3 regions of the Oceanobacillus sp. E9 genome follow, and region 3 is predicted to be linked to each of the others. Evidence: riboswitches for the same ligand, from Rfam matches in the RefSeq annotation. Region 3 holds a riboswitch; each other region holds the start of a gene.
The links. Region 3 has a riboswitch for S-adenosylmethionine ahead of AQ616_RS08465 (O-acetylhomoserine aminocarboxypropyltransferase/cysteine synthase family protein). Riboswitches for the same ligand answer to the same signal wherever they lie in the genome.

Region 1 (10,581 bases), on a different contig from region 3:
TGTTACATTAAAAGGAAAACAAGCATCTGCGGCCATCGGTCAAGGTCTATTAATTCATACTTATATGAATAAGTTTATGGAATACAATATTCGATCTGCTCAATTATTATTAACAAGGACTGATTTTTCGATTCAAAAACGGTATAAAAATGCTACTTCTACTATGTTGGAGTTATTAGAACGAGGCGTTATTCCGATTATTAATGAAAATGACACAGTTGCAGTTGATGAATTAACGTTTGGGGATAATGATATGCTTTCTGCTTTAGTTAGTGGAGCTATTCATGCAGCTCAATTAATTATATTAACCGATATTGATGGAATTTATGATAAACACCCTGGTAAATATGTGAGTGCGAAACGCTACGACACAATTGATTTAATTACTGACGAAATGATACAGGAAACAGATGTATCGGGTTCGAAATTAGGTACTGGGGGTATGAAATCGAAACTGATGGCAGCAAAGGTTGCTACTTCTCTCGGAGTCCCTGTTTTTATTGGTAAGGGGGAAGGAATATCTAAATTACTAGAAATAGTTAATGGTAATGGAGAGGGTACTTATGTCAAAAGTGTTCGAAGTAAACAAATTCCCATTCGCAAGCAATGGATTTCTCTTCACTCGACATTAGAAGGAAAACTACTTATTGACGATGGAGCTACCCAAGCGCTTATGTATAACGGAAGTAGTTTGCTGTCAGCTGGTGTGGTAAATATTCAGGGGGATTTTGAAGATGGAGATGTTGTAGAAGTTTATAATCGAAGTAAATTATTAGGAAGAGGACAAGTGAGCTGTTCATCGGAAGAGCTCAAAGCAGCCAAAACATTAAAAAAAGCAAAACAGGTGACGCAACTTTCTGCTATTGAGGTTATTCACAGAGATTCGTGGGTTATGGTTGATCAAATAAAGGAGGAGTTACTATGAATGAAGTGATAGAGAAAGCTAAGAGTGCAAAACAAGCAAGTTATCAAATGGCCCTATCTACAACTGATGACAAAAATGAAGCATTACAATTAATATCTCAAGCAATTCTAGATAAAAAACAAGAAATAATAACAGCAAACGTCCTGGATATAGAAGAGGGAAAGAAAAAAGGTTTATCTGATTCGGTTATCGATAGAATTAAATTAAATGAGGAAAGATTACAAGATATAGCTGAAGCAATTTTACAGGTAACTATATTAACTGATCCTATTGGTGAAACCCTAGAAATAATAGAGAAAGACAATGGTTTATTTATTACGAAGAAGCGGGTCCCAATTGGAGTTATTGGAATGGTTTATGAAGCTAGACCTAATGTCACTGTTGATGCAGCTTCACTTGCAATAAAGACAGGAAACGCAGTAGTATTACGTGGTAGTTCTTCAGCTATACATTCTAACAAAGCACTTATTCATGTAATTCATGATGCATTAACTTCTAGCTCCATACCAAAAGAAGCTGTACAATTAATAGAAGATACTAGAAGAGAAGTAGCGAATCAACTATTTCAATTAAATGAATATCTGGATGTTTTAATACCAAGGGGAGGAAAACAATTAATCGAAACAGTGGTAAAACAATCTACGGTACCTGTTATTGAAACCGGTGCAGGGAACTGCCATGTTTATCTAGATGAATCTGCTAAAGTAGAGATGGCAACGGAAATTGTTTTGAATGCAAAACTACAACGACCATCAGTATGTAATGCAATCGAGTCATTAATTATTCATAAACAGTGGTTTGAAAATCATGGTTTAGAACTATTAAAAAGCATGCAATCTCATGACATAACAATTCACGGGGATGGATTCGTTATGGAGAGATTTCCAACTGCTATAAGAGCAGAGGAAAAAGATTGGGAAACGGAGTATTTAGCAAGTGAAATAAGTGTAAAAATAGTTGGTTCAGTATCAGAAGCGATCGCCCACATCAATCGATATGGTACACGTCATTCGGAAGCTATTATAACTGAAAACAAGATTAATGCTGAACAATTTCAACTTCAAGTTGACGCTGCAGCAGTTTATCACAATGCTTCAACTAGATTTACAGATGGATTTGAATTCGGATATGGTGCAGAAATAGGGATTAGTACACAAAAATTACATGCTCGAGGTCCAATGGGGCTGGAAGCATTAACTTCAACTAAATTTGTGATTTCAGGCTCAGGCCAAATTCGCAATTAATTAAAACTCCAAACTACTTTCAGCTTATATAGGAAGTCTAATAAGTAGTTTGGAGTTATTTATAGATTTTATTAAGCTTATCCCCAAATCTCTTTGGAGAGTTCAACGATATAACGTAATTTATTCCACTGATCTTCTTCTGTTAATTTATTTCCTTGATGTGTTGATGCAAATCCACATTGCGGACTAAGCGAAATTTGATCTAACGGAATATATTGTGAAGCATCTTTGATTTTCTTAATGATCTCTTCTTTGTCCTCTAGCACACCGAATTTAGAAGTGATTGCTCCAATTACGACTTGTGGTCCTCCATTAGGTATATGAGCTAAAGGTTCAAAGCTGCCTGAACGATCATCATCATATTCTAAGAAAAATCCGTCCACTTTTTCATTAGCAAATAAGGTTGGGGCAATATGAGCATAACTGCCTTCGAATGCCCAAGTAGAACGATAGTTTCCTCTACATAAGTGTGTAGTTACGATTAAATCATCTGGTTTATTCTCAAGTACACTATTTACAACATATAAAGATAAATCAATCAACTCTTGACGAGATAAATCTTCTTCAAATGTTATTAACTCATCTACGTTCAAGCCGGCAATGTATACATCATCCAATTGCAGGTATCGACATCCAGCTTCGTAAAATGCTTGGATTGCATCTCGATACGTAGTGATAATGTCTTCTGCATAAGATTGAATATCTGGATAAACTTCTGGGTTGCGTGTTCCTTTGTGAAATAATTGATTTGGACTAGGAATGGTTTGTTTTGCAACAGCACGCTCCCCTACTATCTGTTTAAATTCAATGAAATCTTTGACAAATGAATGGTCTGTTGGAAAACTAATCTTTCCGTTATTACGAATGTTATATCTCTCTGTTTCAATTCCTTTAAATAAGTAACCTTTTTCTGGAATATATCCTTCAATACCATTCAATTCTTCTAAAAAGTCCGTATGCCACCATAAACGACGGAACTCACCATCCGTAACAGCTTGTAGACCTATTTCAATTTGTTTGTCTACGATCCGCTTGATTTCTTCTGTTTGAATGTCTCTCAATTCCTTTTCTGAGATATTTCCATCCGAATAATTTTTTCTAGCCTGATGCAAACGCTCTGGTCGTAGCAAACTACCTACATGGTCTGCTCGAAATGGTGCTTTGATTATTGTTTTTGTCATTTTTCCTTCCTTCTTTCTCCATTAAATTTTGTTTAGTCTCACAGAGTAGGGTCTTGCTCTATGAAACTAACATATGACAGTTCTGTACAGAGAATAGGGGAAAAATAAATACCCCCTTCTACAAGTAAGAAGAGGGTACAGGAAACCGTACGATATACTCTTCTTATCTTCTAGCATTTACGCTACTGGAATTGGCACAGTACTTAAATAAGTCTGTTGCCGAGGCTTCCTTGGGCCAGTCCCTCCACCTCTCTGGATAAGAATTGTCATATTTAATTAATAGAAATTTTATAAGATATCGAATAGGATGTCAATAGTTTTTTAATAAATATTTATCGAGTATGTAAACGACAGTAATTTAACTACCATTCTTTCGAGGAAGAATAGATATCTCAAAATAAAAAGTATCTTTTTATGTTATTTGCTTTTGATGTATTTTTAGTTCCTTTGTCTTGCAATTCCATCTTGGAACGATAAAATAACAATATGCTCATTTATACATTGAATGGTGTTAGAAAGAGGTATTTCATGCTAAAGAAAATGACAGAAGATATATTTCAATTAGTAGTGCGGTTTAAAGGTGCAATGGGGGAAGTGAATTGCTATTTAATAAAAGGAGAAAAAGGATATACTGTCATAGATACCGGTATTTATGCCACGGAAACTAAGGAAACTTGGAAGGCGGTTTTGGATAATTATCAAATTGAAAAGCTGATATTAACGCATACTCATGAGGATCATATAGGATTAGCAAAATGGTTTCAAGAGGAATATGCCATCCCCGTCTTTGTATCTAGACGAGGATATAAAGAAATGCTTAAGGGAAAAGATCGGAAATCACATATGGAAAGAATGAAATCACTAATTAAACGTCATGGTACACCGCCATTACCGTTAAAAATAAAGGATTTTTCTTTTATCTATGATTTTGAACCAGACGGATTTTTTGATGATGGTGATCAAATCATCTTAGGTAATCAGCCTTTTCAAGCAATTTGGACACCTGGACATGCTCCTGATCACTATTGTTTTTATAATAAGCAAGAAGAAATAATGATTATAGGTGATCATGTGTTAGAGCATCTTTCACCAGTGATTGGCTTATGGATGGGAGAAGAGTTGAACCCATTAAAGGACTATTTACCATCTTTATTAGAATTACAGGAATATCCGAGTAGATTAGCATTACCTGGTCATGGAAAAGAGATGGAAAATTTATCAGAACGAATAATGGAAACTTATAATCGACATCTCTTTCGTCTTGAGGAACTCAAACAACTTTTATCGGACAAACCGATGTCTGCTTTTAAAATAACAACTAAAATTTATGGACCTATGAAAGGGACAGCTTTTGTCAGTCAGTTTATGGCGACATTAACTCGGTTAATTTATTTAGCGGAAAATCAGGACATACGAAGTATAGAAAAAAACGGCAAAGTACTTTACAAGGCGAAATAAACGATATAAGTGAATGTTTAATGTTAAGTTTGAACGGTTAAAATGATAGAACGCAAAGATAGGAGAAATAGATATGTATAAAAATTCAGAGCGCTTTATCACAGCATTTAATCGTATTGACAAAGCATTAAAATCACAATTAAACAAAAAAGAAATGGGTTTCTCTAGAGCAGTGCGAGTTCTATCAGACTCTAATGCTACGATAAAACGATACTACGAGGATTTATTGGAATTTGCTGAACTCAGAAATGCAATTATTCATAACCGTATCGATGTTTCCTATGCGATTGCAGAACCTCATGATACAATTGTGGAACGTATCGAAAAAATAGAAGAAGATTTTACAAGTCCAAAACAAGTAAAGAATGCATTCATAAAACAAGTTGTTACATTCCAATTAAACGATTCTATGCAAAAGTTACTTCAAGTAGTAAGAGATAGAGGATTAACGAAGTTACCTATTTATGAGAATCAAGATTTTAAAGGATTAATTACACACAAGGGCATTGCTCGATGGATAGCAAATTCTATGAACGATGGTCAACAAATAACGGATGCAACTGCTAAAGATATTTTAGAATACGAAAAATCAGATAATCATCTTTTTATAAGCGAGGAAATGTCCGTATATGAAGCTGCTGACGTATTTACAGAACAAGTTGAAAAAGGTAATCGACTTGCGGCTTTGCTTATTACAAAAACAGGGAAAGAAGATGAAAAGTTGGTAGGCATTATTACCAATTGGGATATCATGGAGATATAGGGGGAGTTTTGAATGGTTAAGTTTGCAGCAATTGATTTTGAAACAGCAAACGAAAAAAGAAATAGTGCTTGTTCTATAGGTGTGGTAATTATGAATGATACTGAAATTATAGATGAGTTTTACTCACTAATTAATCCATTAGCCCCATTTCGTTCACGCAATATATATGTTCATGGAATCACCGAGGAACAAGTTCAAGAAGCACCGACTTTTGCTGAACTGTGGCCCACATTATCAGCATATTTAGAAGATACGATACTTATTGCACATAATGCAAGTTTTGATATGAGTGTCTTACGTCAATCTTTGTATAAATACGATATGCCATGTCCAAATTATATGTCGCTCTGTACGGTTAAAATCTCCCAATTAATTTGGCCGCAATTAGAAAATCATAAACTACATACAGTTGCAAATTACCACGAGATACCGTTAAATCATCATCATGCGATGGATGATGCCCGAGCATCTGCAAAAATCTTTTTGGCAGCCTTAGCAGAGCAGAAAATAGGCACAACTGAAGAATTCATAGAACGATGGCTCGTTTCCAAAAGAGCAAAAACAGCTAGAAAGCAAAAAGCTACAAAATCAACCAAATTATATTTCTAATTTATATAGGGCCAGGACATAACTAACAGTCTTGATTGTAAGACGGATGATAGCTAGAATAAGCTTCAGAAATATACGGAGACTCCTTGAAAATCAAAAAACGATTTTATGCGTGCTGTCGAGGTCTTCCTTGTCCTCAGGAAAGGAGGCATTGTTGAGACCCGGAGTGCAAAGTATCCGGAGGTTCGCCAGCCGCCTTAGCATAAGCGGAGTATATTTCTGAAGCGGATTTTAAATATCCAATCATTTGGATTTAAGTTTTGCGTAAACTCTTTTTTTGCAATAGGCCTATGTAGATCACAAAATAAAGTGACAACCTCATATATCTGAATTATAATAATAGTTAAATAATTATACAGGGAGTGAGGTCATTGGAATTAAATCAAATCGATACAGAGTTAGATAAACTAATTAACCGAGTACGAAGAAATACATTAGGTGATTTATTAACAAGAACAAGAGAACGTTATCCAGACAAAAATGCAATCGCTTACAAAAACAAAAGACTAACCTATCAAGAGCTTGATAATCTTGTAAATCAAACCGCTAATGGATTTCTGGATATAGGAATTAAAAAGGGTGACAAGTTTATTTTAGTTTCAAAAAATAGCTTAGACTTTGTACTTGTAACGTATGCACTTGCCAGAATTGGCGCAGTGTTAATTCCTGTTAATTACATGCTTACATCCCAAGAAATAAAATATATATTAGAAAATTCAAAGGCAGTAGGTGTAATGGCATCTGATGAATTTAGAGATCTACTATTAGCTGCTGCAGAAGACAAAAAACTTGAACATTATATAGTATTAGAAGTAGATCCAGCAGAGGAGGCAATAGAAGATTCGTGGATTGCAATAAATGAAATTCAATCTCATCAATCTTCTACAATGCCAGAGGTAGAAATTCATGATGATGATTTAGCACATATACTTTATACAAGCGGAACTGAATCAAAACCAAAAGGTGTAATGTTGACTCATAAAAGTATCGTAAGTGAATATGTCAGTACTATTATTGATTGTAAAATGGAAAGTCATGATATTGCTATACATGCATTGCCGCTTTATCATAGTGCACAACTTCATGTGTTTTTAGGTCCGAATATATACATTGGTTCAAGTGGTGTCATTCTTCCTTCTGCGAGTCCAGAATCAATCTTAGAAACAATTGAAAAAGAGCAAGTAACTCAATTATTTTGCCCACCAACGGTATGGATTGGTTTGTTGCGTCATCCTGATTTTAATAAAAGAGATTTGAGTTCCTTGAAAAAGGGTTATTATGGAGCAGCAATTATGCCAATGGAAATTATTAAAGAGTTGACGGAAAGACTTCCACAAATCGAACTCTGGAACTGTTATGGGCAGACAGAAGTAGCTCCGTTAGCAACGGTATTACAACCAAAAGACCAACTACGAAAATTAGGTTCAGCTGGATTACCAAGTTTAAATGTACAGACAAAGATTGTAGACGATGATGGAAATGAAGTTGCTCGCGGAACCGTTGGAGAAATCGTCCATCGAACACCTCACTCGATGACAGGATATTTATATGCAACAGAGAAAACGAAAGAAGCATTTAAGCACGGATGGTTTCATAGTGGAGATTTAGGATTTATGGATGAAGAAGGTTTTATAACGATTGTAGACCGTAAGAAAGATATGATAATAACTGGAGGGGTAAATGTTTCTAGTCGTGAAGTTGAAGAAATCATATATGAGATTGATGGTGTATCAGAAGTAGCTGTGATTAGTGTTCCAGATCCTTATTGGGGCGAAGCGGTTACTGCTATTATTGTATTAAAAGAAGAAAATACAGTCACAAAACAACAAGTGATCGAATATTGTAGTGGTCGATTGTCTAAATTTAAAACTCCAAAATATCTCGACTTTACGGACGTACTTCCGAAAAATCCGAGCGGGAAAGTCTTAAAAAGATCGTTACGTAATCATTATGAAAATGTTGATCTTTCTATTTTGTAAATAAAAAGAAAAGAACTTTAGTCAAGTTGGAATGTATATTAAAATGAATATCCTTGTCTAGAATACGAACAATAAGACAAGGAGGTGGTCGTATTGAATCAAAAAAATCCAAATTGGAGTAAAAAACAAGTAAATTCTAGTCTGAATCCGCAAGGGAAATCAGAAGATGAAGCAAGCCAGTCCCCACAAAGCCAATTAGAACAACGTGCCAAGAAAAAGAATACAAAGTTATAGGGAAAAATTAGTAAATATAGCTTATTGATAAATAGGACAAAAAACGTTATGATATTTCTACAAGCTACATTGTTCGTATTAATATAAGTTTTAACCTCTAATGTTGGAATAGGGAGTTTTACATCGAAATTGGAATGCCGAGCCGCCATTGAAGCGGAAGGCAGGAAGTTTTCTGCGAACACCCACTTTGCGAAGTGGTGGTTTAAAACTTTTTATGACAAGATACGGCAAATGTGGCCTGTATACATAATCTTATGATTAAGCCCGTTCTCACAAGAGAGCGGGCTTTTTAGTATTTTAATCTCCACAGTTTTTGAAAAGACAATCAATTGTAGATGCTTCAAATTCATAATTGCCAATCCTAATTTACGAAGGTGATTACGTCAGAATAGAAAAAATTGAGCTAAAAGACGATAACTGCACTTCTGAGTGAAAATCAATTTTTACAACATGATTTATTAAAGTATTGTTTCTAGCTGTTAGCAATTAGAGTGATGCCAATAGTTTTCATTGTCATTTCTTCATGCTTGGCTACATATAATTCAGCAAATGAAAATTTGATGAAAAGGGATGATACACATGTCAAATAAACCAAAATGGAAGGATCCAGGTATTGTTTTGACGATTATCATGTCGTTATATGCAATGGTTGTCTTTTTTTGGTGGCCGACAGATATTTATTGGTTAGGGGTCTCCCTTATAGGGTGGTTAATGTTTTTTGGATTGTTCATTTGGATGGTTTTAGGGTTTATTTATGTTTTTTGGGTAGAAAAATTAGACAAACAAAAATCATCATAAGGAGGGATAGACTTGAAAATAGCTGAATCATCTATATTACTTATATACTTAGTTATTATGACCGTTATAGGAATTTATTTTTACAAACGAGCACGACAATCGGAAAATGATTATTATACAGCTGGCAATAGCATCAATACATTAGTTGGAGCTTTTGCGATTTTTGCTGCGGTTACTAGCTCGAGTTCATTGATGGGAGCAGTAGGTGGAGGAGTTGTAAATGGACTTCCATACTTCTTAACATACGCTTTTGGTGTTATTGCTATTTTGCCTTTTGTGATGTTTTTAGTTGCTGGACAAATTCGCCGTGCAGGTGTAAAAACAGTTCCTGACTTTTTTAAACAACGTTTTGGTAAATCAGTGCAAATTATTGCGGCTGTTATTGTTGTTGTCTCCATGACCTTTTACATGGTACCACAGCTTACAGCTTCGGGAATAATTGGATCGTATGTGTTAGGTATTGATTATGTAACAGCTGTTATTGTATTGGGAATTGGATTTACACTGTATGCTGCACTTGGCGGTATGTGGGCTATTACTTATACAGACTTAATACAAGGAGCCATTATGTTAGTAGGAATGATTATTTTAGCAATATTTATTTTTGCTGACCTTGGTAGTTTTACAAATTTACTTAATCAAGCATTGGCAGTAGATCCAACATTTGGTGACATACAATTATCTTGGATGTCTTACTTCGGATTATTTATTGCTTTCTTATGGTTCGGAATTATTTCTCCATCCGTGGTAATGCGTAACTTTGCTTCCAGAGATGCAAAAACCGCGCGTCGCTCAGCTATGTGGGGAACGGTATTTTATTTATTATTATTTGTTGCAGGCTTTTTCGTCACGATAGCTGGAGCTCATTTAGGTGTCGTTGACTCACTTACTCAAACTGATATGATTTTTGTATCGGTTATTGAAGAATATTTGCCTCCTGTTTTTGCTGGAATAATGTTAGCTGGTGTGTTAGCGGCGATTATGTCTTCAGCGGATGCCATGTTATTAGCTATTTCTGCAGGAGTAGCCCATGACATTTACAAAGAACATATCAATAAACAAGCTACTGAACGAAGAATTACAGGATTAAGTTTAATAATTATGTTTATAGCTATGTTAGTGGGTATATACTTTGCAATAGATCCACCAGGAATCATCGCAGTTATGGTTGGATGGGTTGGAGGGTTTTTATTATCCTCATTTGGCTTTCCGATTGTGTTAGGATTATGGTGGAAAAGAGCAACAAAAGAAGGTGCGCTGGTAGGAATGCTTAGTGGTGCGTTATTGTTTTTAATTTTAGTATTTTTTGCGGATTTACCTACAAATGCGGAACCAATTATTGCTGCACCTGTCTCCTTAATATTGATGATTATCGTAAGTTTAACCACAA
Region 2 (10,581 bases), 140 kb from region 3:
TATCATTAGTCATTTGAACAAAAAGGCAGCGTTTTCTTTGTGTTATTATTGTGCGTTTGCATGAATGACGATGTTAATTATTGTTTGATTCAAGTTTATATAAAAGTTGAGCCATTTTTAACTCTAGAAGGTGATTAATATTTCTAGGGTCTTTTCCAGTTATTTGATATATTTTGTCTAGTCGATATGTTAATGTATTTCGATGAATAAATAGCTTATCGGAGGTGATAGACATTTTTCCGTTTTCCTCTATATATGTTTTTAATGTTTGGTGAAGTTGTGTACCATCATTCTCTGTAAGAATGCGGTGACACGTCGCAATTAGCTGCTTTGTTGACTGCGGGGTATTCTTGAGCAAATCATAAGTCAAAATTGCAAGATTTAAGTCTTGATAACTCCATACCCCGCCTGATGGATATAGTGTATTTGCAACTTCGATTATTTTTTGTGCTTCTTGATAGGATTGTCTCCAACCGTTTACTCCCGTTAAATAAGGCCCGACTGCAATAGTCATATGGGGGATAGCTGAAGTCTTATGCTTTTCTATTAAAATATCCTTTAAAGGAGTATTGCTAGATGGTTGGATTTCTTTTTTTAGTATAAGGTGTTGATTTGTAAATAATGGTATATACTCATCTTCTTGATTAAGCCAAGAGTGAATATGTTTTTCTACATCTTTTGTATGTTTTTTATCTAATACTGGTGTAGATATGATAATAACAGCATAGGTTGTTTTGATATCTAGTTTTGCATAGTGTGCTCTTTCTTGAATATATGTTTGATCTTGTTCGGTTCCTAAAAGAATATTAGTGATTTGATTTTGGCGAATTTGTTTATTTTGCTGAATTTCATTTGTTAAGAAAGCCTGTTCTAGCGTAAGTTCTGCACCCATTTGGATTAACTGAGAATAGTCACGGATATCATCTGGATGTCCGGTTATTCCGATTACACCTACAATATTTTCTTGAAAAGTAATAGGTAAATTAATCCCTGGCTGAGAGCTATGCCAATGATTGGTTCTTGAAGTATCAATTTCAATCGTATGTTTTTCTTTAATTACTTGAACGGCTCCATCGTGTAACTGTCCGATTCTAGAAGGTACACCTGAAGCGATGATTGTACCTGTTTGATCCATAATATTTATATTGGCATGTATAATGGACATAGTACGTTTTACGATTTCGTTTGCTAATTGTTCGGTTAAGATGGTCTTCAACTCCTTTTGTTTCTATGTATAGTATAAAGGATTTGTTAGCAATAGAAAGTTTAGTATGAATTATACTATCTACTATAGCCACTTGACAGGATGAATATATTAATTACAGTGAGTTTAATAGAGAATTTTTGATTTTGCCACCATATAGGTGAATTCAAAAGATAGGAGTGACAAAATGTATATCGAAGCAATTGTGCAGACAGTGGAGGAAGCAATACAAGCAGAAAAGTTTGGAGTGGATCGATTAGAGTTAGTGTCTGGGATGAAAGAGGGAGGATTAACTCCTAGTTATGGGACGATAAAAAAAGTTCTAGAACATGTAAATATTCCTGTACAAATAATGGTGAGACCGCATAGTTATCATTTCATTTATACTGCGTGTGAGTTAGACACAATATATGAAGATATTCGAAATATAGTTGAATTAGGTGGGAGAGGAATTGTTTTTGGTGCCTTGCACCGTGACAGTACAATAAACATGGATGCTTTAGAGACGGCAGCAAGTATCTCAGATGAGCTGGATATTACGGTTCATCGTGCTTTTGATGAAGTACCTTCATTAGAAGAAGCTTATTTGTCTATTGCTGAATGTAGTAATGTACAGCGTATTTTAACTTCTGGTGGTTCTTCAAATTGTTTAGAAGGAAAGCAATCATTAAAGAGTTTAGTCGAATTAGCGAATTCCTCTAGAGGGCCAAGCATTTTACCAGGTGGGGGCTTAAATATGGATAATTTCAATGAAATACACTATTTTGTTCAAGCTGACCAGTACCATTTTGGAACCGGTATCCAGACGGATGGGGATTTTTCAAAAGGGTTAGATGCGGAGAAATTACAGGTAGTCAAACGTATTTCATAGACCAATGAATGAACGTGGAAATTACACCTAGATTTACAATAATAGTATCAAAAACCTATGCTCTTTACATATATGCATAGGTTTTATTTTTGCTTCGTTTTCTTTTTTCTCCTATACAATATAAAGTAAATAAAGAGTAATGCTAGAAAAAATCCAATTGCATTGTTTCTGAGACTGCCAAATGTAATACCATCTTTAATAAATATGAAATCTATCAAATAAATGAGAGGAATAATGATGAAGAAATATCCAAAGATAGCTAGGATAAAAAATGGTGCAAAGCGCATCGTTATCAATCTCCTTTTTAAACTATCCCCTTAATCAAATGGATTAAAACAAATATGTTTATCGAATTTATACTCTAAACGTTCTATTTCACTCCTCTGGAACATAATTTGATAAAGGTTTATTTAATTGGTGTTAGGAGGTTACATCATGACTGATGGGAATAACGATGAATTGAAAAATTCTCGTAATTATTCACAGGGGCATGGGAGTCAAGGACCACATGGATATGAAGGAAATGCAGGTGATAAATCCCATACGAATCCTGCTGCTTTTAACTGGGATATTGATCTTCCAGCAGAGATTCATTCACAGACTGTCGGAAAACGTGGACCAATTTTAAAACAGGACAATATTGAGCACGAAACATTACAAACATTTATTCATGAGAAGATAATAGAGAGACCGGTACATGTAAAAGGTTGGGGAGCTTTTGGTTATTTTGAAACATTGTATTCTATGAGTGATTATACAACATTATCTTTCTTGCAGACACCGGGTACAGAAGTGCCGGTATTTGTGCGGTTCTCCTTAGCAGTTAGTACAAAAGGAACCCCAGATACATCCCGTAATGTAAGAGGATTCTCCACTAAATTTTATACAGATAACGGCATATTCGATTTGATATGTAATCATATTCCTGTTTTCTCTGTTCGCGACACAATTCGTTTTCCAGAAGCGATTAAAGCGTTTTTACCATCTCCGGTAGATAACTTAATCGATCCCACACGCTACTGGAATTTTGTGGCACGTGCGTCTGAATCACTTCTCTTTACACTACTTGTTTACTCCAACCTTGGTACAGTGAAAAGTCTACGTCATTTGCCTGGGCATAGTGTAAATACCTATGTTTGGAAAAATGGAGAAGGAAAACGATATTTTGTTAAATACACGTGGGCACCGCTGGCTGGAGAACAGTATATTCGTAACGATGAAGCAGTACGACTAGCGGGAGAGAATCCGGATATTGCAGGACAGGACTTACATGATGTCATTGAAAGAGGGGAGCCAGTTGAATTTGGGTTATATGTACAGATCATGGATCCTGAAGATGCTGCCAATCTACCATATGATCCATTAGACGATACCAAAATATGGGATCAACAACAGTTCCCTTTCCAACCAGTGGGAAGAATGGTATTGAATAGGAATCCTGATAATTATATGGAGCAAGTTGAAAAAGCGGCTTTTTCTCCATCTAATTTACAAGAAGGTGTAGAACTATCAGATGATAAGATGTTACAAGGAAGAGCAAATATTTATTGGGATTCACAACGTTATCGGATAGGTCCTGATTTTCGTAATGTACCAGTTAATCATGAATCTGACTGGTGGCCAGGTAACCTTGTGACAAGTGGTGATGGACGCTATGTTGAAGGTAGATTAGAGAGATCGGACATCGAAAAACAGGATGATTTCACACAACCTGGTATGTTTTACGATTCTCTATCAGACCAACAACAAGAAGATTTAATTAATAATATGGCAGGCGGATTAACTACTGTATCACCGGAAGTATATAATACTGTTCAGGGTTATATGCAGAAAGCTTCAGAAGATTTAGCGAGAAAGCTGAATAGAGCTGTAACAATGATGAAAGAAGATTAATAATGTAATATAAAATCGTGTCGTTAAAAAATTCAACCGGTTTATTTTGAGTTTTACTTCTCTATTCATATAAGCTCTCTTTTTTTAATTCGGAGGTAGATAGGTTTACAATATAAAAACACCCCCAAGTTAGTTGTTAGAGGTGCAAATTATTAATAATCATTATTACTTACTGTCTTGTCTTTTTATGACCTTCTTCTGCTTCTTCTTGTTCTCTTTGTTCTTTAATCTGTTTATGTCTTTGACGTTGGCGATAACCGTATGTCGAAGATAGAACTACATCCTCATTCTCTAAGGCAGAGCCAAGTGCACCTATAATCGTTGCAATACTAGTAGCTGTCCATGCGATGTACAGATAGCTCGTAAAGTTAATTTCCTCATTTATTTGATTTTCAAGCAATTCTGCTGGAATAAAAATATTAACAGCAAAAGTAAATAAAACGTATAGAATAATATAATACAAACATACAGTTGATAGCAAGGTAAAAACGGTAGTAGCATTATATAGTTTTCGAATATAGTCATCTTTACCATCTTGAGGTCGTTCCCACAATTTATGGGCTACTATAATCCAACTTACCATGGACGTAATAGCAATAAAAGTTAGTAAAATCATCCGTGGTAATGAATAATAATCACTCAACTGCCATAGTGTTGGGAAGACCAGCGCGTATGCTCCGGTAGTAAATGCAATCATAATTACTTTCATAAATGCTGGAAAGAGTGACCATGGGCGATTGGCTCGTACCATTCCGGAAATGATTCGTATAGCAATACTCCATTTCCGTGGAACAGTAAAACGAACATCGATATTGCATTCACCATGCGTCTCATGCTCATCAGGTGTTTCTCGTTTAATAGGGGAAATTCTTTCTAAGAAACGTTTTCCGATTAAGCGTGTTGAACTTTTATTCTTCAATTCTTTATAATCTTCATTCATAGATTGAAGATGAAGTTCGGCCTTTTTTCTATCGCCATCAGAGCTGCCATAATACATTTCGTTTACTAACTGTAATATGGACTCTCGTAGTCTTTTAATCATCCTTGTTGAGCCCAGACTAGGCATGCTAATTAATGCTATGTTTTCGTCTTGATTTGCTTCTGCAATAATTAGCCGTTTTTCTTTGAATAAAGGTAAATCTGTAAGACAAATTCCAAAGTCCCAGTCGTTTTTTTTCTTCTTATTTTGAGTAGCTTTTAGAATGTCAATAGATTCACCAGTACCTGTAAGTGGGTCTTCAATATATTGAACCTCCCATTCGCAATCATCGTCTACGTAAAACTGTAGTAGATTTGGGAGTTCTTCTTTTAATTTTGCTGCAATATAGTTGGGATAACCTGGAGCTGAAATTAAACCAATACTCCTACTAGTTGAACATGTAGTCATAACTTCACCCTTTTCATTGTGCCGATATTAGTATGTTATTCTGTTTAGCCGAAAAGCAAAGGGTTTAAACTACAATTTTAGGTTAACTTAGTAGATGAACTGGCGACGTATAGAGAATTATAACTTATTAAAACTAGGTAGTTATGGTAGTTTTAAATTGTATTATGAAGGTACATTTTAATACGGTTCCATAAAAGCAGCTATGTTACAGACAAAAGTCTACGTAGTCGAATGGGTGAACATGTAATTTCTTCCGAATCCCACAAGTCGAATAAAAGTCTAAGCCAGAATAAATAAAAACATATACAATATAGTCCAATTGGTTTAAATTTTTCATTACATTGAATTAATTGAAAATTAACTATTGACAGTTATTTGCTGGTTCGTTATGCTAATATACAAATCTTACACAACTATATAATATTTTCCTTATCAAGAGTCGGGGGAGGAACCTGGTCCGTTGATCCCGCAGCAACCAGTTACAGTTAAGTAACATGGTGCTCATTCCAGCAAGCTTATGCTTGATAGATGAGAAAAGTGTTTATGCCCACTAAATGAAACTCTTCCTCATCGGAAGGGTTTTTCTTTTTTCAAAAGGGGAGTGTAAAGAAAAACTGGAACAATGTGACTTTAAATATGACTAAACCAATAAGTTAACTTTATTTAGGAGGCGGATCAAAACAGTTACACAAGCCAAGCAATCGAAATTTTTATTAAAACGAAAAGGAGAGAGTGTATTATGCCAACTACAAAAACAGAGAGTCTTTATAAAAAATCGTATTTCAGTCGTATCCAAGAATTAAAGGAATTTGCACCAGGTGTATTTAATTCGTTCTTTGCCTTCAACAACAAAGCGCTCGAAGAAGGGAAGCTTTCCGTGAAACAAAAAGAATTAATTGCAGTGGCAGTTGCTCACATTACAGGTTGTCCATACTGTATTGAACTCCATGTAGGAAATGTGAAAAACCAAGGTGCTGATAAAGAAGAAGTAACTGAGGCAATATTTGTTGCAACAACATTAAAAGCAGGCTCTTCATTAGCGCACGCAGTAAATGGATTGAATGCATATGACGGAAATGATGATGATGAGTTATATAAAGCTTCCTACTTTAAACGACTACAAGAACTAGGTGAGATAAGTGATGATGCTTTCAAAGCTTTCTTGAAATTTGATGGAGCGGTTTTAAAAGAAGGTAAACTTACATTGAAGGAAAAAGAGTTGATTGCAGTAGCCTCTGCGCATACAACAGGATGTGCTTATTGTATTGACTTGCATACGAAAAATGCAAAGGAAGCTGGAGCCAGTAAAGAAGAGTTATCAGAAGCTATTTTTGTAGCTGTTGCTCTTAAAGCAGGTTCTGCATTAGCGCACAGTGTCAATGCATTAAATGCTTACGATGAAGAGTAGTTTAATAGATTCCCAATGTTAATTAATGTAATTATCTTATTCAGATACTAAAAAGGAGCTGAGCATATGGCAAAACAAATTCATTTTAATGGATTCGTGCAAAATTCACCTTCCCCTCATTCAACGGGGCTTTGGAAACATGAGAAAGATTATGGAATAAATCATAATCGTTTAGGTTACTGGACGGAAATTGCGCAAATTCTAGAACGCGGCAAATTTGACTCGTTATTTATTGCTGATGTATTAGGGACGTACAGTGTTTATGGGAAAAGCCATGACGCAGCGACGAGAGGCGCAGTTCAACTTCCTGCACATGATCCTTTACTTCCTATTACAGCAATGGCCGCAGTTACCGAGCATCTTGGTTTTGCGCCAACAATTTCTACTACCTATGCACAACCCTATGTACTAGCACGTCAGTTATCCACATTGGACCATTTAACAGGAGGAAGAGTTGGATGGAATGTCGTTACTTCCTATTTGGAAAGTGAAGCAGTCAATATGGGGTTAACAGAAAGGTTACCGAAAGAATTGCGTTATAATCGAGCGGATGAATTTTTAGATGTGGTATACAAACTTTGGGAGCATAGTTGGGATGAGGATGCGGTGATTTATGACCGTGCCAATGATACTTTTGCTAACCCAGAGAAAGTTCGCTTAATTAATCATAGTGGGGAGTTTTTTAATGTGCCAGGACCGCACTTAGTTGAACCCTCGCCGCAACGAACGCCAGTATTATTCCAAGCGGGAGCATCACCAAAGGGAAGAGATTTTGCGGCAAAACATGCAGAGGCAGTTTTTACAAAGCAAACATCTATTGAATCGTTGAAAAATTATTCTTCCGATATTAAGAAACGTGCTCAAGAAAAAGGAAGAAATCCAGATGACGTTAAAATATTCCCATTGATGTTACCAATTGTTGGCTCAACAGAAGCAGAAGCGATTGCGAAGTATGAGGACTTCGTAAACCATATCAGCTATGAAGGTACGGCATCCTTACTATCAGGACATACAGGAATTGATTTTTCAGAGTATAATCCAGATCAATATATTGAAGATATTGAAACAGAAGCAGTACAAGGGAATCTAGACCTGTATACGAAAGACCCATATCGTAAATGGACATTACGTGAAGCAATAAAAAATCATGGACTTGGAAATGGTTGTCCAAAGTTTGTAGGTACTCCAGAACAGATCGCTGATCAAATACAAAAGTGGGCTGTTGAAGGTGATATAGATGGTTTTAATGTTGCATTAGCAACTTCTCCAGATACATTTAGAGATTTTGTAGATCATGTAATACCTATATTACAAGATCGTGGAATCTATCGTACGGAGTATGAAGGAAATACATTACGTGAAAATATATTCGGTAAAGGGAAAAAGCGATTGGCTGAAAATCATGTAGCGAAGCAACCAAGAAAGGTTCATACATAATATTTTTAGGTGTGAACTAGATTAGTAAATTAAAACCATGCCACTTCCGTTGACATGGGTCTATAATTTTACAATCGTTTGAAAAGGAGTGAATAGCAGATGGTCACATATTATTTTATTGGAGTTGTCGTCTTCTGGATAATTGGTTTGATTATCTGGAATAAATTCTACCCAAAAGGAATGGAGGAGGACACGAATGCTGACTGATAATCAAACGACTCTTGCGTGGATCATCGGAGCGTGTCTCTTTGGCTACTTTTTGCTCATTGTTTGGTTTGGTAAGCGAGGAGCTAAATATAGTTGTTCAATGAAGGGTTTTTCCATTGCTAAAGGTAAGGTGAGTCCATGGCTAATTGGAATTAGCTTTGGTGCAACCTATTCTAGCGCTAATTTATTTATTGGTGTGCCTGGATGGGCGTATATGTATGGTACACCTGTACTTTGGTATACTTTAGGGTGTTTTGGAGTCACATGGATTGGCTTATTACTTGTAACAAAAAAGTTTTGGGAACAGGGGCAAAACAATGAAGGTAGTTTAACGCTCCCCCAATGGCTAGGTAATCGATATAATAGTAAAGCTTTACAAGTCATTGTAGCGTTATTAATTCTATTTAACATCTACTATATAGTTGCCCAAAACGTAGGTTTAGCAACAATGTTTGAAACAATTATAGGAATACCATATTATTGGGGAATCTTTTTTGGAGTTACATTAACGATTTTATATATTAGTATGGGTGGAGCATATGCACAACTAATTACAGATGGAATTCAAGGTATTGTGATGTCGGTTATTTCCGTGCTTTTATTTCTTTCTCTTTTTTGGACAATCGGGGGAGGATGGGGAACTTTAGGAAATTTAACCGGACAATTAAATAATGCTAATCCTGCTTTAACAGCTCCAACAGCTGCAGACAGTCCATTTTATAGTGGGTTCGCCATTATGGCAATTCAATGGTTTTTACTTAGTTTCGTCCTTCTTCCACAATTAATGAATAAAGTATTATCTGTAGGGAAGAAAGAAGACCTTCGCACATTTACATTATCTGCGGGAGCAACCCTGTTTTTTTTATCTACATTCTCTGTGTTCGCTGGTTTAGCCGCAAGAGTTCTGATACCAGGATTAACATCATCCGATAGTGCAGTCCCAGCATATGTATTGGAGTATTTCCCAACGGTTCTAATTGTATTGATTGTAATGGGAATGGTTTCGGCGATTCTATCGACTACAGATAGCTTGTATCTTGGTATGACGGCAAGTATCGGAAATGATATCTATAAAGTAGTTATCGCTCCTTTTCTTTATAAGAATAAAAATCTATCTGTAATGCAAATAGATCGGAAAGCAGTCCGAGTAGCTCGAATTGCATTATTTATTATCGGACTAATTTCGTTATATATGTCATTCAACCGTCCAGAATCTCTATCATTACTGCTACAATTCGGGACATCGGCGATCATTAGTGGAGTAGTAGCCCCACTAACACTAAGTTATTTTTGGAAAAAAGCAAATCGTGTTGGTGCCATAGCTTCCGTAATCGTAGGTGCAAGCTGCTTTATGACTCTTACTGGTTTTGGGATTCAAGATCATGTGTTTACCGCATTGCTTTATAGTTCCATGCTTGGCTATGGAGTTATGATTGCTGGAAGTCTGTGGGCAGAACATATGAACAGTCATAGGAAAGTTAAACAAATTGAGCAACAGCAAGTATTGTAAATGATGGAGTCAAAATAAAAATACGAACGAGCTCTCATATAGGAGAATCTTTCGTATTTTTATTATATTATTTTCCCTCTATTTTTCGTTTCTCAAATTCCCTAAGCTCATCTACAAATGCGGTAAAGTTATCGGGAGTAAGTTTAACTATGTCTGTACCTTTTCCACCATGTTTCTCAATGGTTCCGTCTTCATATTGTAACCATAGCCTCCAACTGTAACCATCTTCATATGTTTCAGCATCTTCAAATGTATAATCTTCTTCCCAGTTTTGTACATTGTGTTTTTCTAATATGTTGTTAACTTCAGCAGTGTTATTCACTTCGATTACACCGTCTTGTGCACGTAACCCTCTACGACTGATAATAGGATTTTTATAAATTTCATTATTTTTAATATCAATAGCTATTGCTTGATAAGGATCGTCTATACTTGTTTCGTCAAAGAAAATTTTGATCACATTGTCTAAAGGTTGTTTTTCAGCAGCTTTTGGTGCTTTTTCAATGTTTTTAAAGTCATAGATATCTATTTCACTCATGTTATCATCCTCGCCCTCATCGACTTTATTTTGTTCTTTTGTAGTATCTGAATCAGTTTTGTCGTTTCCGCTAGTTCCTTCTGACTGCTGACAACTTATTAAGAAAAAAGAGGCTACGATTAGTAG
Region 3 (10,581 bases):
GGAAAAGACTTTAGTTTCAAAACATTGGTTGGAACATTCTGGGTTCCTTTTATTATATTTTTAAGTGCTGAAATACCTGTTACAGTGACGAATCCACTTTTGGGTGCGTTATATGGTGGTTTATTACTTGGTGTAGGGTTAGGTATTGTATATAAAGGAAATGGATCTACTGGTGGAACAGCAGCAATTGCCCAGATTGTTAAAAAGTTCACCGGTATATCTAGCGGATACTCCCAGTTTATTGTTGATGGACTTGTCGTAATAGGTTCCATTATTGTATTTAGTGTCGAGCTTACTTTATTTGCACTAATGGCTATTTATATTTCTGGAAAAGCAATTGATTTCGTACAATTGCGTACTTCGTCCACTAAATTAATTATGATCATTACCGAAGATGAAGAAGGCGTTCAAAAACTGATCCAAAATGGAATCGATCGTGGACTTACAAAAATCCGTTCCGTAGGTGGTTACTCCAAACTTGATAAAACCATGATACTTTGTGTTGCAGAACAAACTGAAGCAGTAAAATTAAAAAGACTCTTACAGACTGAATCTCCAGAGTCCTTTGTCATATTTATAAATGCATCTGAAATTCTTGGAAAAGGATTTTCACTCGATCGTTATTCTGGACAAAAATTATAAGGTTTTATTATACAGAACTACAATTCAAGAGATTGTAGTTCTGGTTTTGTCTTACTTGGTTTTTTAACGTTGAATAACTTAATTCTGGTAGCGATAATTGAATGTCCTCTCAGTGTATTCGTGCACTTCTTGTTAAAAGAATTCGTATTACCTGTTCTACGGATCGTGCCATCTCAAATTACCCCCTACTTTTTTGAAGAGCTTGATGAATATCGCTTTTTATATCCTCCACATCTTCTAATCCAACTGATATACGAATCTGATCTGGTGTCACACCCGTCCTTTTTTGTTGTTCTGGGGTTAATCTTGCGTGTGTCGTACTTGCAGGATGAATTACCAGCGTCTTCGAATCGCCAATATTTGCAACGTGTGATAATAAATTTAACGATTGAATAAACGTTTTCGCTGCTTCATGCCCTCCTTCTATTCCAAATGTAAAAATCGCTCCGGCCCCTTGAGGTAAATAGGTTTTTGCAAGTTCATATTGATGATTTCCTGATAATCCAGGGTAATTTACCCAGGTTACTCTTTCGTGTTCACTTAAATACGTAGCAATTTGTCTCGTATTTATTACGTGTTGCTTCATTCGTAATGGTAGTGATTCTAATCCTTGAATAAATAACCACCCATTAAACGGAGATAATGCTGTCCCAATGTCATGTCCTAATTCAAATCGCGCTTTTGAAATAAATGCATTGGCATTTTTTAGTTCGATATAAGATTGATTGTTTAAAGAACTTTTAGGTGTTGTAAATTCAGGGAAATTTCCGTTTGCCCAGTTAAATTCCCCTGAATCAACGATAATCCCACCGATAGATGTTCCATGTCCTCCTATAAACTTTGTAGTTGAATGGACTACAATATCTGCACCAAATGTAAATGGCCGTTGTAAATATGGAGTAGTAAATGTAGAATCAACGACTAAAGGTATTCCATGATTATGCGCTATAGTGCTTAACGCTTTGATATCAGCTATTTGCAATCCAGGATTACCAATTGTTTCCGTAAAGATTGCCTTCGTATTCTCATTAATGGATGAGGATATTTCCGAGAAGTTTGTGCCATCGACAAAACGGACCGTTACACCAAAGCGTTTAAACGTCTCAGAAAATAGATTATAAGTACCACCATACAACTCATTTGTTGCCACAATTTCATCGCCTACTTTCGCAAGTGTTAATAAAGCAATGGTAATAGCGGACTGTCCAGAAGAAACTGCAAATGCATCAATTCCTCCCTCTAATTCTGCTATGCGCTTTTCCAGAACTCGGTTTGTTGGATTTGCATTACGAGAATAAATGTAGCCAGCTTCTTGCATTTGAAAAAGAGACGCAGCTTGTTCCGGACTTTCGAACCCATAGGATGTAGTTTGATAAATAGGTACCGCCCTAGCATTCGTTTCCTTATCAAACTCCTGTCCTCCATGTTGAGCAATCGTATTAAAATTTAATGTTCCATCAGATTTATTAGTCAATATTATTCCTCCCTCTTCATTCAAAAAACCTCTATTCTGCAATAAGAATAGAGGTTAGCAACTAAAAAGTCATTCTATTCTTATCTTCCAAGCGACTCGCTTGATGGAATTGGCACAGTATCCTATGAAGAACCTGTTGCCGAGGTTTCTTAGGGCCATATCCCTCCACCTCTCATGATAAGAAAAAACATATATAAAGTTATTGGTAGAATAATAATGCAAAATGTACGAAATGTCAATAAATTTTTTCGTATTAATCTTAGTGTGATATGAAAGTAGTATGTCAACCAACGCATCACTTTTATCATTTATTATGAATGATCTTCACTATGTTCAATCTTTTCTAAAACCGTTTCTACTTTTGTATGTCCATGTATCTCACAATAGTAAACAATAGTACGTATATGATGATAAATTTTACAAGGTCTTGTTTCTTTAATAAAATTTCGACGATATTCAATATAATGAGTATCTACATGTATTTTTTCTACATGATTTTCGATTTCTTTCCATTCATGTATCGTATTCTTTGGAGTATCCAATTCCAAAGGCTCAGCAGAAGTCTCTATATGATTAATACTAAATAATAATACCAGTGTTAAAACGAGGAATCGTAACATGGAAAGCACCTGCCATTCTTTTCATTTCTAATGGCTAGTATTAGAAAAATCAAGGCTTCTTATACATGAGGTAAATGATTAATAAAGTTTTGATATATAAATCCTCTTACTAAATGCTCAGAATAATGCTTTTGTAACTCATCTCGCAATAACTCATACTTAGAAGCATCCTCGAGTCCTTCAATAAAATATGAAATACCATCAAAATCTGATCCAAATCCAATGTGTTTCTCACCACCTAACGCACATATATGATCTATATGATGAAAAAGATCCGTTAGTTTAGCAGACTCTGCATTTTTTACAAGAAATGGTGGATACAACGCAAGCTGTATTTGTCCGTTGCAATCAATCAACGCCTTAATTTGATCATCATATAAATTTCTTGGATGATCGCAAATTGCGCGAACATTAGAATGTGAAGCAAAAGGATATTTTGCACTTTTCATTACATCCCAAAAGCCTTCTACGGTTAAATGAGAAACATCCGTAAAGACCATGTGGTTATTGTTCATTTCAACAACCGACTTACCTAATCTTGTTAATCCACCACCTCGTGGTTCCTCCGCACCGTCTGCACATAAATTAGCATGATTCCATGTTAACCCAATCGAAAGAACTCCTAAACGATATAGATATCTCAATTTCACCAAGTCATTACCTATTGCTTCTGCTCCTTCTAACGTTAGGACTGCACCAATTTGATGTTCTTTAAGATTGTTAATTTCATCCCATTGTTTAATATGTTTTATTTGCGGATGTTTCTCAATAATCTCCGAATAAAACAAATCTATTTGTTCTAAAGCATGTTGCCATTGCTCATTTGTCGGTACATCTGGATGTATGAAAACAGCAAAGAACTGTACTTGTACCCCACCTTGCTGCAATCTTTCTAAATTTGTATTTAGTTCATGATCATTTTCAAAATTCAATACCCTTTTTGGTTGTTGAAAGCCCCTTTTTGCCATCTGCAATTTAAGAAGTGCATCACAATGTGTGTCGATAAATCTCATTACTTTCACCCTCCTTTACATATACAATACATTAAAAACCACCTATATTATTGACTTTGTAAGATGAATCAATTTCATAATTACCAAGTTATATAAATAATTACTGAGAGTAGATATTAATTTTCGGATTCTAGCAAAAACCTGGCTTTGATTGGAATGAAAGATGGTGACTCCTGCAGGAATTGCACGAGCTGAAGATCCACTTAAAAAGTGTTCTTCTTTTCAAGTTAGCTGAGGCCGTGCCTGTTAAAAAGCGTTCGTCTGCAATGAAATCAAACAGAGCATTATTCGAGTTTCACACACAATATCTTGATTATGAAATTGATTCAAGTAAAAAACCCGAATTCATTTTCATAAATTCAGGCAACTCTAATCTATTCTAACGCTTAATATCATCCATCACGTTTTGTTTTTCTTTCTGTCTTAGTTCCACTCTCCGTATTTTACCTGAGGTAGTTTTCGGTAATTCAGATACAAATTCTATTTTCCTAGGATATTTGTATGGAGCAACACTATTTTTCACATGATCTTGTAATTCTTTTACTACTGCATCATTTCCAATTATATCTTCTTGTAAAATAATAAATGCTTTAACAACATTTCCTCTTTCCACATCCGGACTTGCTACAACAGCACACTCTTTAACCAAGGAGTGCTTAACTAATGCATCTTCTACCTCAAAGGGTCCGATCGTATATCCCGAAGTAATGATAATATCATCACTTCTTCCTTCAAACCAGAAATATCCATCTTCATCAATTCGCGCTTGATCACCAGTTACATAATAATCCCCGCGTCGTGATTTCATTGTGCGTTCTTCATCCTTATAATATCCGATAAATAGAGCAGGCGTATCTAGCGGTATAGCAATATCTCCTACTATTCCATTTTTAACCGGATTTCCGTCTTCATCAATTACCAGTACGTTATTGCCCGGTGTTGGTTTCCCCATTGATCCTGGCCTTACTTCCATTCCTTTTAAAAATCCAAGTAATAATGTATTCTCTGTTTGTCCATATCCATCACGTACGGTAACATTAAAATGGTTGCGAAAACGCTCAATCACTTCTCGATTCAATGGTTCCCCCGCAGATACTGCACTGTGTAAAGCATCTAACTGGTATTCAGATAAATTTTCCAGTTTTGCCATTAAACGATATTCAGTTGGTGTACAACAAAATACATTTACTTGATGTCTTTCAAGGATTTCAAGATACTTGTTTGGCTCGAATTTCCCCTGATAAACGAGAGCAGTACCACCCTTATATAACACGGATAAGAATGGACTCCACACCCATTTTTGCCATCCTGGAGCAGCTGTTGCCCATACTGTATCTCCCTCTTCTATACTAAGCCAATGTTCTGGCGCCGTTTGCATATGAGCATAGCCCCAGCCATGTGTATGCATAACTGCTTTTGGATTACCCGTTGTTCCTGATGTATAAGGTAAGAAAGCAATATCATCTTTTTTAGTAATCGTAGTCTCTAATTTGGAAGAAGCTGTTTGTTTCAAATAATCTAAAGACAACCATTCAGATTTCTCCTCCCCAACAGAAAACTTTATTAAATCATGAAATTCCCCTACATTTTGGAATTCGCTAGTGTACGCTGAATAACTTACAACACCCTTCACTTCACCATGAGTTATACGATATTGTAAATCCTTTGATCGAAACATTTCAGAACTGGGAATAATAATAATTCCTGTCTTTAGTGCTGCAAGATAAATTTCATAGGTTTCCATCAATCTCGGAAGCATGACAAGAATCTTATCACCTTTTGATAATCCATTTTCTAGAAATAAGTTCCCTATTTTGTTGGCATTATCAAATAATTGTTTGTACGTTATCTGTTTAGATTCACCTTTTTCGTCTTCCCATTTCACTGCAATTCTCGTTTGATCTTCTGCATATTTCTCAAAATCATTTATAATATTGTACTGCTCTGGTGCAATTAAATCAGATTGCTTCATCAATTATTTCCCCCTCCTCAATTTAGTACCTACTACTATGTTCTGATTATTATAGCAGAAACTAACATTAATTCAAAACGATATTAATATTCAGATCATATATCGTACTTACTAGCTAGAATCGAATAACTGGTGTATGATTCGATATATTAGGGAATAGTACAGTTAAGGAGTGTGAGAACGTGCAAGAATTTAATGAAAAAGATTTTGAACAGGCTTATAATCAAGAAACTTCTAAAATAAATAATCAGTTAGATAAAGAGATATTATTTGCAATGATAGGTGATGTAAACACTGGGAAATCTTCTACCATAAACCAATTAATTGGTGATGAAGTAGCAAAGGTTGGAGCAAAACCAGGAGAAACGACTGGAATTGATAAGTATATTTATCGAGATAAAATTATTTTTGCAGATACTCCAGGTCTAGATGATATTAATCATAAAAATTCGGAGGAAACTATTTCTTTCTACCAACAAGCAGATGTTGTTTTATTTTTCTTAAACGCTGCAGGTACTGTATTTTCTGATGGGGAACGAAAATCCTTCGAACTAATTGAAAAACACAACAAAAATATTGTATTTGTATTAAATAAAATTGATGCTGCAGATGATATTCCGACTCTTGTTCAATATATAAAGAAGCATACGAAAAATCGTTACACTGTCGTACCGATATCATCACGTACCGGTGAAAATATTCATCAATTGCGCGATGAAATTTTAAGTATTCTTAAAAAAAAACATAAAGAAATTCAGTTCGCACGACTAATCAAAGAAAAGTCTGCTACTGCAAACAAATGGATTTTAGCAGCTTCCGGATCTGCAACAGCTGTAGGCGCTGTTCCATTACCAGGTTCTGATTTCGTTCCGCTTACTGGAATACAAGTTGGTCTAATTGTTCGTTTAGCTGCCCTTTACGAAAAACCTCTCTCCAAAAAGAAAGCAAGAGAACTTACCATTGCTACCATTACAGGTAATATTGGTAGAACTATCTTTCGACAGGTGACAAAATTTGTTCCAGGTGCAGGCTCTGTTATAGGTGGAAGTGTTGCTGGTGGAATGACTTTAGCCTTAGGTTATGCAGTGAAATATGCATTTGAAAATAATATTGAATTAAATGCTGATACATTAAAATCGTTATATACGTACTTTCAGGAAAAAGATAAGAAAGCTTCTCGTCAATAGCAGCGAGAAGCTTTTTTGCACGAATCAGTTTCATAATAACTGAACTAACCACGTCAGGCTTTGCTTGCGCCTATGTTAATTACACATATTCATTTCGCAATATAGAGTACATCTTTATATCTTCTTGTTTTCCTTTACGAAACATTGATTTTCGCAGCGTACCCTCATATGTCATCCCTACTGTTTCCATTAGACGATAAGAAGCAATATTATCCGGTACACACCTTGCTTGAATCCGTTCTAACTCCATTTCTTTAAAGCCAAAGTTAATTATTTTCTTTACTGCTTCAGTACCTAGACCTTGCCTCCAAAATTCTCGAGATATTGCATAAGCTAATTCTGCACTGTAATGATTTTTATTCCAAACTAAATCAATTGTTCCAATTACCTGATTTTTTTCTTTCCATACAATTGCCCAAGGACCAACACCATTTTCCTCGTATTGCTTAAATGCGAACTGAATAAAAGCATGAGTATCTTGTAACGTTCGATGGGCGTCCCAAGTTAAATGTGTTGTTAACATTGGATCCGATGCATAAGCATGGATATCATCTATATCACTTTCCTCCACTTGCCTTAAGATTAATCGATTTGTGTCTAATCTCGGATATGGTGTAAACAAATCCTGTATCGGCAATTTCATCTCTCCTCCCATTTAAGTGAAAATTATAATTATTATAAAGGATTAGAACTACGATGTCACCAAGAGGAGGGATAAAAGATATTTTTATTTTTCCCCGTTTGTTATATTTTTCGTTTTAGCATTTCTTTTCCATCATACGTGTATAACATTTCTTTTTCTTCCAAAACGGTCTCTAAATGAATGGTTCTTCCCCATAACTGATAAATATATGGCATTACGTGTTCCAAGTATTTTATATCTAACTCAATTCCCTCGTACCCGTGTACAAGATACAGTTCACCATTGCGAAGATAATCTCCATTCTCTACCGTAATATACGGAAAACCACCATTAACCCGCATGGAGATAAGTTGATCGCGAATTTGCTGATGATCTTTTTCCGTAATGCGATAATCTCTTCCTTTTTTCTCAAAAAGATACATATCTTCTTGCGCAACAAGATCTTTTGTTAAGTAATTACGAATAAACGAAATATCCGATTCAATTTCTCTGACTTCAAAGATTTTTTCTCTTCCACCATTCGGTTTGTAACCATTTTCTATCATTTCTTTTGTAGGATGGTTATATCGATCCTCGATGTCTTCAAATATTTTTATGCCTAAATAATATGGATTTATGGAAGTTCGAGATGGCTGTACTACGCCTGCATTTAATTTAGAGTATTCAATAGTTTCATTCGTTGTTAAATCAAGTTCTCGCATAATACGTTGGTGCCAATAAGATGCCCAACCTTCATTCATAATTTTTGTTTCCAGTTGTGGCCAAAAGTAAAGCATTTCTTCACGCATCATCGTTAAAATATCCCGTTGCCAACCTTCAAGTTCACGACTGTATTTTTCAATAAATAGAAGAATATCTTTCTCTGGTTGTGCTGGTATTTTCTTCGTTTTTTTTCTTTTCTTTGGTTCTTGTTTTAATTGATCTTCATCTAATTTCCATAAATCATCATACTCAGATACTCTCGATTTTGTAGTATCCTCTATTTCTTCCTCCTCGTTTTGTGGTAATTTAGAACGAACGATAGATGGATCAATATGCTCTTGAATCGATAATACTGCATCGAGAAAACTTTCCACTTCGTCTTTACCATAAACCATTTCATAATGAGCAATTCTCTCTGCAGTAGCAGTCATACTCTCCACCATATCACGACGTGTATTAGAAAAACGAATATTATTTTTAAAGAAATCACAATGAGCAAGAACATGTGCAATAATCAATTTGTTTTGCACCAAGCTATTTGTATCTAATAAAAAAGCGTAGCATGGATCTGAATTAATGACTAATTCATAAATTTGGCTTAATCCTAAATCATATTGAAGTTTCATTTTATGAAATTGTTTTCCAAAACTCCAATGGGTAAACCTGGTAGGCATACCATATGCACCGAATGTATAAATAATATCCGCTGGGCAAATCTCGTACCTCATCGGATAAAAATCAAGCCCAAATCCCTTTGCCACTTCCGTAATTTCTTCAATTGCATATGATAATTCTTTTGTCTGATCCAACAAATATCCCTCCTCAATCACTTATTAATAGTCTATGATACAGAGCTAAAAAATTTACGTAGAATTGCCAGAGTTTTAAATATCTAGATTTTAAACAAGTAAAAAATGCTTGTGAACAATAAAGTGAAACATACAGTCGGTTTTTTACTACTCTCAGTATAAAGGGATTTAATAATCATTAGAGAATAAAAATTAACAATGCTTCGCTTATAATCCCTTTCAAAGAAAATATTAAAAGGCTCAAAAGCATGTGTTACCTTACTTTTGAGCCTTTACCACTATACTTTTTCGGACTGCTTATGAAAGAAACTTTTCATCGCATGATAGACATCTGCTTTTTCTTTTAATATATAATGCTTAAATTTCGGATCTTCAATATTCTTATAGGCATTCATTAACGTAGAATAGCGATTATAGCCATTAACCTCGCCATATCCAAACATATTCGATTTTTCCATAATTTCATGGACTAGATCTATACAAGTAGCATTATCTGAGCTAATATTCTCACCATCAGAAAAATGGAATGGATAAATATTATAGCTTCTTGGATTAAACTTCTCTTCAATAACTTCTAATGCTTTATAATAAGCAGAAGAACAAATCGTTCCACCACTCTCTCCTTTAGAAAAGAAATCTTTCTCAGAAACAACTTTTGCTTCGGTATGATGCGCTATAAATTCAAATTCTACAGTATCATACTTCGTACGCAAAAAACGATTCATCCAAAAGAAAAAGCTTCGTGCCATATACTTCTCAAAAGTCCCCATAGAAGCACTTGTATCCATCATTGCTATAACAACTGCTTTAGAGTCTCGCCTAATTACTTCATTCCATGTTTTAAAACGGAGATCATCATTATAAATAGGAGTAATTTGCGCCTTCCCTTCACGTGCATTTCGTTTTAATGCAGTTAAAATAGTACGCTTCTTATCAACATTTCCCATTAGACCTTTTTTACGAACATCATTAAATTCAATTTTTTCTGTGGTAATTTCCGCTTCATCTTTCTGTTCAAGATTTGGTAGCTCTAACTCTTGAAACAATGCTTCTTCAATTTCCGCAATAGATACCTCAGATTCATAAAAATCGGTTCCTGGCTGATCTCCTGCTTTCTTTCCATTACCCTGCCCTTGTTGTCCTTGTTGGGAAGCATTCGGATCACGAGCTACGACATCTCCAACTTCTGATTCTCCATCCCCTTGCCCGACATGTTTTGATTTCTCATAATTATATCGAATTTTATATTCATCTAGTGAACGTATCGGTATCTTCACGACATCGCGACCATTGGACATAATAATATTCTCTTCACTAACCAGATCAGGTAAATTGTTTTTAATCGCATCTTTAACTTTATCATTATGTCGTTGCTGATCTTGATATCCTTTACGATGGAGAGACCAGTTTTCCTGGGAAACTACAAAATTATGCTCATGTTCTTCCGGCATGTTAACCCTCTCCTATTATTATAATTTTCAGTATTTTCAAGCTATAAAATACTTTCTTTATCCTATGC

Region 1: it holds a riboswitch for S-adenosylmethionine, as region 3 does, so the genes downstream of both, AQ616_RS10735 (5-methyltetrahydropteroyltriglutamate--homocysteine S-methyltransferase) here and AQ616_RS08465 (O-acetylhomoserine aminocarboxypropyltransferase/cysteine synthase family protein) in region 3, are expected to answer to the same signal.
Region 2: it holds a riboswitch for S-adenosylmethionine, as region 3 does, so the genes downstream of both, AQ616_RS07785 (carboxymuconolactone decarboxylase family protein) here and AQ616_RS08465 (O-acetylhomoserine aminocarboxypropyltransferase/cysteine synthase family protein) in region 3, are expected to answer to the same signal.

Annotation. Positions count from the first base shown of each region.
Region 1 is NZ_LSNA01000007.1:221,120-231,700, forward strand. Features, by position in the region: gene proB (glutamate 5-kinase) at 1-925, shown strand, start outside; gene AQ616_RS10730 (glutamate-5-semialdehyde dehydrogenase) at 922-2,169, shown strand; gene AQ616_RS10735 (5-methyltetrahydropteroyltriglutamate--homocysteine S-methyltransferase) at 2,247-3,350, opposite strand; SAM riboswitch class I at 3,511-3,613, opposite strand; gene AQ616_RS10740 (MBL fold metallo-hydrolase) at 3,879-4,808, shown strand; gene AQ616_RS10745 (CBS domain-containing protein) at 4,882-5,571, shown strand; gene AQ616_RS10750 (3'-5' exonuclease) at 5,584-6,180, shown strand; gene AQ616_RS10755 (acyl-CoA synthetase) at 6,552-8,159, shown strand; gene sspL (small, acid-soluble spore protein L) at 8,253-8,393, shown strand; RNA gene ssrS (6S RNA) at 8,452-8,637, shown strand; gene AQ616_RS10770 (hypothetical protein) at 8,973-9,191, shown strand; gene AQ616_RS10775 (sodium:solute symporter family protein) at 9,204-10,581, shown strand, end outside.
Region 2 is NZ_LSNA01000006.1:169,799-180,379, forward strand. Features, by position in the region: gene AQ616_RS07760 (CdaR family transcriptional regulator) at 74-1,216, opposite strand; gene AQ616_RS07765 (copper homeostasis protein CutC) at 1,392-2,075, shown strand; gene AQ616_RS07770 (hypothetical protein) at 2,159-2,362, opposite strand; gene AQ616_RS07775 (catalase) at 2,511-3,968, shown strand; gene AQ616_RS07780 (hypothetical protein) at 4,138-5,355, opposite strand; SAM riboswitch class I at 5,782-5,890, shown strand; gene AQ616_RS07785 (carboxymuconolactone decarboxylase family protein) at 6,095-6,763, shown strand; gene AQ616_RS07790 (LLM class flavin-dependent oxidoreductase) at 6,830-8,200, shown strand; gene AQ616_RS07795 (sodium:solute symporter family protein) at 8,397-9,917, shown strand; gene AQ616_RS07800 (hypothetical protein) at 9,985-10,581, opposite strand, start outside.
Region 3 is NZ_LSNA01000006.1:312,568-323,148, reverse strand. Features, by position in the region: gene AQ616_RS08470 (YitT family protein) at 1-642, shown strand, start outside; gene AQ616_RS08465 (O-acetylhomoserine aminocarboxypropyltransferase/cysteine synthase family protein) at 821-2,116, opposite strand; SAM riboswitch class I at 2,194-2,300, opposite strand; gene AQ616_RS08460 (hypothetical protein) at 2,428-2,736, opposite strand; gene AQ616_RS08455 (dipeptidase) at 2,796-3,749, opposite strand; gene mbcS (acyl-CoA synthetase MbcS) at 4,129-5,721, opposite strand; gene AQ616_RS08445 (YcjF family protein) at 5,904-6,908, shown strand; gene AQ616_RS08440 (GNAT family N-acetyltransferase) at 6,988-7,551, opposite strand; gene AQ616_RS08435 (SpoVR family protein) at 7,653-9,062, opposite strand; gene yhbH (sporulation protein YhbH) at 9,341-10,513, opposite strand.